Lujinxingia sediminis: one gene and its partner. The protein of the gene in region 1 binds, or shares a complex with, the protein of each later gene. Links are inferred from orthologs where the notes say so. Each region holds a gene or a part of one and is shown on either strand. Other genes may lie near its edges.

The links. The genes of interacting proteins can lie anywhere in the genome.
Region 2: the proteins of tig (region 1) and rpsG are in contact, whole or in part, in a crystal structure (PDB 3GTY), measured with the Thermotoga maritima proteins. The link is inferred for Lujinxingia sediminis from one-to-one orthologs. Residues at the interface, in WP_004081061.1 of Thermotoga maritima: Glu122, Val124, Val129, Leu130, Tyr133, Glu188, Gly259, Ile262, Tyr263, Glu266, Ser270, Glu273, Gln274, Glu277, Arg308, Gln311, Ile312, Ser315, Tyr316, Glu325, Arg329, Arg336, Leu363, Phe366, Trp367, Arg373, Leu377, Arg381, Leu384, Glu387; in WP_004081843.1 of Thermotoga maritima: Lys34, Lys52, Lys55, Glu59, Arg62, Gln63, Glu66, Asn67, Lys69, Val71, Arg95, Ala109, Lys110, Lys111, Gly112, Arg113, Pro114, Glu117, Glu121, Ile124, Ala125, Tyr127, Asn128, Asn129, Thr130, Gly131, Lys135, Asp139, Arg142, Met143.

The regions. Positions count from the first base shown.
Region 1 is NZ_SADD01000003.1:175,192-179,723, forward strand. Bases 707-3,566 are described here. They hold tig (trigger factor), read right to left. Parts: upstream 2,954-3,566; coding sequence 1,460-2,953; downstream 707-1,459. Other genes in these bases: clpP (ATP-dependent Clp endopeptidase proteolytic subunit ClpP), read right to left, coding at 763-1,410. Also shown: ATP-dependent Clp protease ATP-binding subunit ClpX, read right to left, coding at 1-562; EA187_RS08470 (YqgE/AlgH family protein), read left to right, coding at 4,251-4,532. UniProt on the Bacillus subtilis protein: Involved in protein export. Acts as a chaperone by maintaining the newly synthesized protein in an open conformation. Functions as a peptidyl-prolyl cis-trans isomerase.
Region 2 is NZ_SADD01000013.1:48,340-52,033, reverse strand. What follows is about bases 1-2,858. They hold rpsG (30S ribosomal protein S7), read right to left. Parts: upstream 1,738-2,858; coding sequence 1,264-1,737; downstream 1-1,263. Other genes in these bases: EA187_RS16800 (lasso peptide biosynthesis B2 protein), read right to left, coding at 2,466-2,858; rpsL (30S ribosomal protein S12), read right to left, coding at 1,828-2,199; fusA (elongation factor G), read right to left, coding at 1-1,019. In the rest of the region: more of EA187_RS16800, read right to left, coding at 2,859-2,942; EA187_RS16795 (hypothetical protein), read right to left, coding at 2,942-3,694.

The sequences.
Region 1 (4,532 bases):
TCTTGTCGATCTCATCGATGTAGATGATCCCGCGGCTGGCCTTCTCCACGTCGCCATCGGCAGCCTGGAGCAGGTTGACGATGATGTTCTCCACATCTTCGCCCACATAGCCGGCCTCGGTGAGGCTGGTGGCGTCGGCGATGGTAAAGGGCACATCGAGAATGCGAGCGAGCGTCTGCGCCAGCAGCGTCTTACCGCTGCCGGTGGGGCCGATCAGCAGAATATTCGACTTCTGCAGTTCCACCCCGTCGCTATCCACCACGCTGTCGATGCGCTTGTAGTGGTTGTGCACGGCCACCGCCAGGTTGCGCTTGGCCTTCTCCTGACCGATCACATACTGATCGAGGATCTCCTTGATCTCGATGGGCTTGGGCACGTTGGCAATGCCACTTGTGCGGCTTTCTCGCTCGACCTCCTGGTCGATGATGTCGCCGCAGAGCCCGATGCACTCATCGCAGATGTAGACGGTGGGTCCGGCAATCAGCTTCTGCACGTCCCGCTGACTCTTCCCGCAGAACGAACAGCACAAATTGGCGTGACCGCCGCTGCCTTTCTTCGCCATAGAGATATCCTGGTGTCACTGGTCATGCTGCGCCCTCTTCCCGTGAAGACCTTGTGCCTTCACGCTCGGGCCGCTTCTACCCTCGAAAAACGGTGGGTTTCAGGGAGGCATTCCCCGAAACCCACCGGGGCACATCACGCATCCTAGCGAGCGCGCCGTGCCAACTTCAACTTCAGCCAGCTACCGCAGACGGCGCCGCCTTACTTCTCGGGCTGATCCTGCTTGGCCCGCGGGCTGATCACCTCATCGACAAGCCCGTACTCCCGGGCGTCTTCGGCGCTCATGAAGAAGTCGCGATCGGTGTCCCGCTCAATGCTCTCCAGGCTCTGGCCGGTGTGGCGAGCCAGGATGCCGTTGAGCGTCTCACGCAACTTCAGAATCTCACGGGCCTGGATGTCGATATCGGTGGCCTGACCACTTAAGCCCCCCATCAGGGGCTGGTGAATCAAGATCCGCGAATTGGGCAGGCTAAAGCGCCGCCCCGGCTCACCGGCCGCCAGCAGCACCGCTCCCATCGAGGCGGCCTGCCCCAGACAGATCGTGGTCACCGGCGCTTTGACGTACTGCATCGTATCATAGATCGCCAACCCCGCCGTCACACTCCCGCCCGGGGAGTTAATGTAGAGCGAGATCTCTTTCTCGGGATCGTCGCTCTCCAGAAAGAGGAGCTGGGCGATGATGGAGTTGGCGATCTGATCGTTGACCTGAGTACCCAGAAAGATAATCCGGTCTTTGAGCAGTCGACTAAAGATGTCCCAGCCGCGCTCTCCGCGGTGGGTTTGTTCGACGACGTTGGGGATAAAGGCCATGGCTCGCTCCTCGTGGTGTTGCTTAACGTTTCGACGCACACATCATTCGACTGCTCAACCGACACTCGGCTCCGCGCATTCGTAGGGCTTATTCGGAGGCTTCAGCGTCGTCGTCTTTCTTGGCGCTCTTCTTCTTGCTCGAGGCTTTCTTCTTGGGCTTGGCCTCAGCCTCTTCCGTGCCCTCATCGTCCTTCTTGGCGCTCTTCTTCTTGCTCGAAGCTTTCTTCTTGGGCTTGGCTTCGGCCTCTTCGGCCGGTGCCGCCTCAGCTTCTTCAGCCTCTTCGGTGGGCCACTCCACATCCACGATCTCGGCGTCAGCCAACAACTTCGCGCGGACCTTCTCGAGCAGCGCGGAGGCCTGAGCCTGGCGGAAGCGATCCTGATTCTGCATCACGAAGGCCCGATACTGCTGCGCGTTGGCTCCAACCTCGGCACCGCGACGCTCAAAGTAAGCGGAGAGATCCTCTTCTTCGACCTTGAGGTTCTCTTTTCGGGCGATCTCCATGAGCAAGAACTCACGCTTGATCTGCTCGACAACGTCCTCGCGAATGCTCGCGGCGATCGCCTCCACGCTCAGACCAAACTGCGCCGGGTCGATGCCCTGCTGGGCGAACATCTGCAGACGCTGGCGCGCTGCCTGGGTGACCTGCTCGTCGAGGAAGCTCGGCGGAAGCTCGAAGCTGTTCTGCTCGAGAAGCGTCGTCATCATCGCGTTGATCGCCAGCTGCTCGGCCTCTTTCTGACGCTGCTCTTCGAGGCGAGTGCGGATCGCCGAGCGCACCTCCAGAAGCGTCTCGCCCTGGCCGGTGGTCTTGGCGAACTCATCATCGAGCTCCGGGAGCACCTTACGCTCGACCTTGGTCACGGTCAGGCGGATCGGCAACTTCTGGCCACGCAGCTCTTCGACCGGGAAGTCCTCCTGAGCGTCGATCTCCGAGTCGACCACCGCGTCAAAGCCCTGGCCGGTGAGCGCATCTTCGATGCCCGGAAGGGTCTGCCCCGAGCCGATCTCCACCTGCACGCCGCTCGAGCGCATATCTTTAAGCTCGGGATGCTCGCCCACCGCTTCGAAGTTGACGGTGACGATATCACCGGTCTCAATGACCTCGCGGGTGACCACCGGCTCGAGCTTCGAGTTGTTCTGGCGCAGGTTCTCAAGCTCGGCGTCGACCGCTTCGTTGGCGATCTCAGCTTTGGGCTTCTCGACCTTCACACCCATGTAGCCGATCGGATCGATCTCGGGGCGCAGCTCATAATCCACCGTGAACTTCAGCTCACCGCTTTCCTCCATGGGAATATCGGTGACCTGGGGCACGCCCACATGCAGGACGTTCTCGGTCTCTTTGAGCATCTTGTTGACATTGTCGCTGACGAGATCTTCGATCACATCGCGCATCACCGCCTGCCCGTAGCGCTGCTTCATCACCGAGAGCGGGATCTTGCCTTTGCGGAAGCCCGAAATTTTGACGCGATTCGAGAGCTGACGCAGGGCCTTATTGACCTGACGATTGTACTCTTCCGCCTCTACCGTGATCGTCGCGCTACGCGTCAACTCGCCAGTCTCTTCGACCTGATGTGCCATCGGCTTGCTCTCCTTAAGCAGTGCTGCCGTCCTCGCAAAAGCCCCGGGTCGGGGGGATGGGGATCGGCCTGATCATCGGCGCTCTGCCCCCCTGGGATGCGGGACCACAACGCCTGGTGTTTGTGGTGGCGACTCGCTTCTGCGAGCGCCGGTGATGCTGCGGATGGCCGACCGGCTCACCGGCGGCCATCCTCCATACGAGAGGGGGGACTCGAACCCCCACGGGATACCCCACTGGAACCTAAATCCAGCGCGTCTACCAATTCCGCCACTCTCGCGTGCGGTGCCTGTCGTACAAACGCTAAAAGCCGAGCCGGGCAGACGCCTCGACCCGGCTTTGGCCGTCATCGCAGGCGACGTCGGCGCGCCGCCTTACTCTCTTTATGGGCCAGGAAGGAATCGAACCTTCAACCTGCGGATTAAGAGTCCGTTGCTCTACCGATTGAGCTACTGGCCCCAACGGGTCCGCGCGCTGGAGCAGGCGCGTTCCTGACGTTGAGTGCGCCCGGCAGGATTCGAACCTGCGACCTACGGATTCGAAGTCCGGCGCTCTATCCAGCTGAGCTACAGGCGCGGATTTCACAGCCAAAACTGCGAAACGAAGCGTCTTATGCCACCCCCACCCCTATCGTTCAAGTGTTTTTTTCCCCTTTTTGGACTGAGCCCCACCCCCTCCGACATCATCGCCCGGATACTTCCCCCGCGAAGCGTCCACCTTAATACTACGCCGTGAGCCGAAGCCGACGTCGATGGCTGGGAAGTCAAGAGCTTCTCGGGCAAGGCGCGAAACTTAAGGCGATGCTTTGCAACGCTGCCCGAGGTGCTCTCAACGCGAGCTCACGGCGACATAAGGACCAACGAAAAAAACGCCTCACCGCAACTGCGATAAGGCGTTCTTCGAGGAGGGTGGATAACGGGATTTGAACCCGTGACCTCTGGCACCACAAGCCAGCGCTCTAACCGACTGAGCTATACCCACCGTGCCGACGCCGACCTCGAAAGGTTATGCGTCGAACAGGCCGGGAAGTTAATGAGCGTTGAGGTATGTGTCAAGCGTTTCCTGCGCAGCTCCCTGCGATTTTTTTCGCCACCGGCAAACAACCCCGCCCCACGGCGTTGACTTTACCTTGAGCGCACTACGTTTAGAGCCGTTGGCCTGCCGCAGAGAACCGGCGGCAGGCTTCTGGTACACTTTGAGGGGAGACGCCGCTACAACCGGTGCCATACGACCGGTGGCGTGCCTGAATCTCCCCCGGTCCATTCGCCCCTATGCGACCTCTGTCGAGAGCCAAAGCTTATGTCCGAACCTCCACAGCCCGCCCCCCGCTCCTCGGCCCCCGGATTTCTGATCGCCTCCCCTCGCCTCGATGGCTCCCCCTTTGAGCGCGCCGTCGTCGCCATGGTGCATCATGACGAAGAGGGGGCGATGGGCTTTATCATCAACAAGCCCCTGGAGATCGACTTCGGATCGTTGATTCAGAGCGTCAACGAGGAGATCACCCCGCAGCTCAGCCCCTCGAGCTTTGAGATGCCGGTGTACTTCGGTGGTCCGGTACGCATTGAGCAGCTCTGGGTGATG
Region 2 (3,694 bases), on another replicon or contig:
CCGACATAGGGGTCACTCATGATCTTGAACGCCAGGGCGCTGAAGGGCTCATCGTCGGAGGCCTTGCGACGCACGATGTCCGCATCACCCGGCTCTCCCTGCCCTTCTGTCACGCGCTTGTAGGCTTCAGGGGTGACACCATCGATCGCCGGGACATCGACCGGTGCCGGGAGGTATCGGATCACGGCGTCGAGCAGAGGCTGAACACCTTTGTTTTTGTACGCCGATCCGCAGAAAACCGGCACAATCTCCAGCGCGAGGGTGCCCTTTCGCACCGCGCGACGGATCTCATCTTCGGTGAGGGTTTCGCCTTCGAGGTACTTGTCCATGAGGTCTTCGTCGAGTTCCGCGCAGATCTCGAGAAGTTCCTCGCGTGCAAGTTGCGCCTCGTCTTTGAGCTCTTCGGGGATCTCCAGGAGGTCGTACTCCGCTCCGAGCGACTCATCCTGCCAGACGATGGCGCTCATGGTCACCAGATCGATGACGCCGCGGAAGCCGTCTTCGGCGCCGATGGCGAGCTGCATGCGCACAGGGCGAGCTTTGAGGCGATCGACCATCATCTGCACGACACGATCGAGGTCGGCACCGACACGGTCGAGTTTATTCACGAAGGCGATACGGGGGACCTGGTAGCGATCGGCCTGGCGCCAGACCGTTTCGGACTGGGGCTCGACGCCACTTACACCGCAGAAGACGGCGATCGCACCGTCGAGCACACGCAGGGAGCGTTCGACTTCCATGGTGAAGTCGACGTGGCCGGGGGTGTCGATGATGTTGATCCGGTGTTTAACGTCGTTGGTCGTCCAGTAACAGGTGGTGGCTGCGCTGGTGATCGTAATGCCGCGCTCGCGCTCCTGCTCCATCCAGTCCATTTCGGCGGCGCCGTCATGGACCTCGCCCATCTTATGCGACTTCCCTGTGTAAAAGAGGATGCGCTCGGTGGTCGTGGTCTTACCGGCGTCGATATGCGCCATGATGCCGATGTTGCGGGTCATTTCGAGAGATAGACTTCGTGCCACGGTCACCCTGCCTGTGTGAAGGTCGCAGTTGGGATCGCTGTCTCCCCGGTCTGGGGGGTAGCGAGAGCAGATGGGTTGGGTCGGAAAGGTGGGGCATTCCCGCCCGAAGGAAAGCTAAACGCGAAGACCCGGTCAGGCCTTATCGTCTCGGAAGGGAGCGATAAGGACCTCACCGGGTCTTCGGAGGGCACCGTCCGATGCGCCTGATGGAACATGTGCGCGTCGGGGGAGCCCGGCGCGAGTGTTACCAGCGGTAGTGCGCGAACGCGCGGTTGGCCTCGGCCATACGGTGCACGTTCTCTTTGTTGCGCACGGCGGTGCCGCGGTTGTTCGACGCGTCGAGAATCTCGTTGGTGAGCTTGTCGACCATCGTCTTTTCGTTGCGGGCACGCGCGGCCTGGATCAGCCAGCGAATGGCCAGGGCGGTGCGGCGCTCCGGGCGGACTTCGACGGGCACCTGGTAGGTGGAACCACCGACGCGGCGCGAGCGAACTTCGACCATCGGACGCAAGTTGTCGATGCTGCGCTTGAAGACGCGAAGGGGATCTTCGCCGCCGGTCTTCGACTCGATGACGTCGAGGGTATCGTACATAATGCGTTCGGCGGTGGACTTCTTGCCGTCGCGCATCATGACGTTGACAAACTGGGTGATCAGCTTGTCGTTAAACTTGGGATCCGGGAGGATCGGGCGCTTCTGGACCACTCTTCTTCTTGGCATGACTGAGCTCTCAATTCGTAGGTGCGAAGGCCCGACACAGGTCGCCAAAGCGAGCCACCGGGCAAAATCTCGCGAGAAATCCGGGGCGTTTTAGCGCGGCTTCTTGGTGCCGTACTTGCTGCGGCCCTGACGGCGGGACTGGACGCCGACGGCGTCGAGGGTGCCGCGAACGATGTGGTAGCGCACACCGGGCAAGTCTTTGACACGACCGCCGCGGATGAGCACGACGCTGTGCTCCTGGAGGTTGTGTCCCTCACCGGGAATGTAGCTGGTAACTTCCATCCCGTTGGTCAGGCGAACACGAGCGACCTTACGAAGCGCGGAGTTCGGCTTCTTGGGGGTCGTGGTGTAGACGCGGGTGCAAACACCACGCTTCTGCGGGCAGCTCTTCAGAGCCGGCGCCGTCGTCTTGGAGACAATCTTTTTGCGACCTTTGCGAACCAGTTGGTTAATCGTGGGCATACATGTACCTGTTTGTCGCACCTTGGAGAGGCGCGTTGCACCATATCGGAGACATCACCGTCTGTGGGGCTGCTTACCCCATCAGATGATGACGGGCAACTTAGAGCGGCGAATTTCGTTTGCGGAAGCCACCGAGGAGCATGTGGCCGGGCATGACAAAGGCCAGACCGGGGGGCTTCGGACGGCGGATTATAGAAAGGCGGGTTGCGATGTCAAGCGTGGATCGTTCTCAGGTTATGTTCGAGGATCGTGGACATCGGACCTGGCTATGCAGAAGACGGCGTGGGCGCTGGGGATCGGGGCGATACGGCCCTCGTCTGGCAGAGAGCGTCCAGGGGGGTGTAGGCGGAAGGATCGCGGGCAAAGAGGCGCAGTGGGTCAGAAGATGAGCCGATCTCCAACCAGGCGTGGCCTTCGGGGCGAGGCGCAAGGCGCAGCCCCACGACCAGACGCGAGGTGATACCGCGTCTGGCCAGCATATGCCGGGCGGCCAGAGCACGCGGGGCGCAGCGTGCCCCCGGGATAAAGCGACTTATGCGCAGGACGCTTCGTTCGATCTCGCCGGCAAGTCGGCGATGATCGCCCGTTGAGACGTTCCCATCGATGTGTCGGGGGAGGAGGCGATCGCTGATGCGGCGGGCGCGATCCCAGCCGGTGGTTTTAATCAGGAGGTGCGCGGCAGTGATCACGACAAGGGCTTCGCCGTAGCGAACACCCAGCTGAACAAGCGGATGTTGAGGCATCAGGGTGCCTCGGCGTTGGCGGCCAGCGCCCGTTGGATGGCGTCGATCTGGGCCAGCGAGCTTTCGCCCCGGCGAAACTCAATGCGCGTCAGCGGCGTGGTGCGCAACAGGCGCATCGCGCGACGAAAACGCGCCTCGCCATCCTCCGGGGCGCTCTGCGAGAAGGCGAAGCACTGGGAGAGGAGAAGCGCAGCGGCCCGACCCCCCCGGGCCTGGCTTAACTCGAAGTCACGCTCGGACTCAGGCTCGCCGCCCAGGCTGAAGATATGTGTCAGGGGTAGCTCGCGGCCTGAAGCCTGGGCTTCGGGGAGCACAAAGATGCGCTTGGGATCGGGAGACGGTGTCGGGAGGCTGACGCGGGCCTCGGGGATGGCGCTGTGCGGAAGGGCCAGTCGGAGTGAGGAGGCACCGGCAAGAAGAAGGCGGCGCTCCACATCGATGAGAACCAGGTCGTCGGCAAGCAAGGTAGCGCCTCGGCGTACCAGGCCGAGCGCGGTGGTGCTTTTGCCGGCGCCGGAGTCGCCGATGATGGCAATCGTGTCCCCGCCGGGACATCGCAGCGCGCTTCCGTGGAGGGCCACCAGGGGACGATCGGTGGTGAGCAGAGCGATGGGGAGAACGATGCGTTCCAACAAGGTGTCGAGCGCCCAGTCGGAGCTCTCGGGGGGCTCGTAGGCGATATGCCGGTCAGGAAGATCGAAAGAAAAGCGCCAGCCTGCATAGGCGATGGCGCCCTGCCCTTCGCCGCTTTT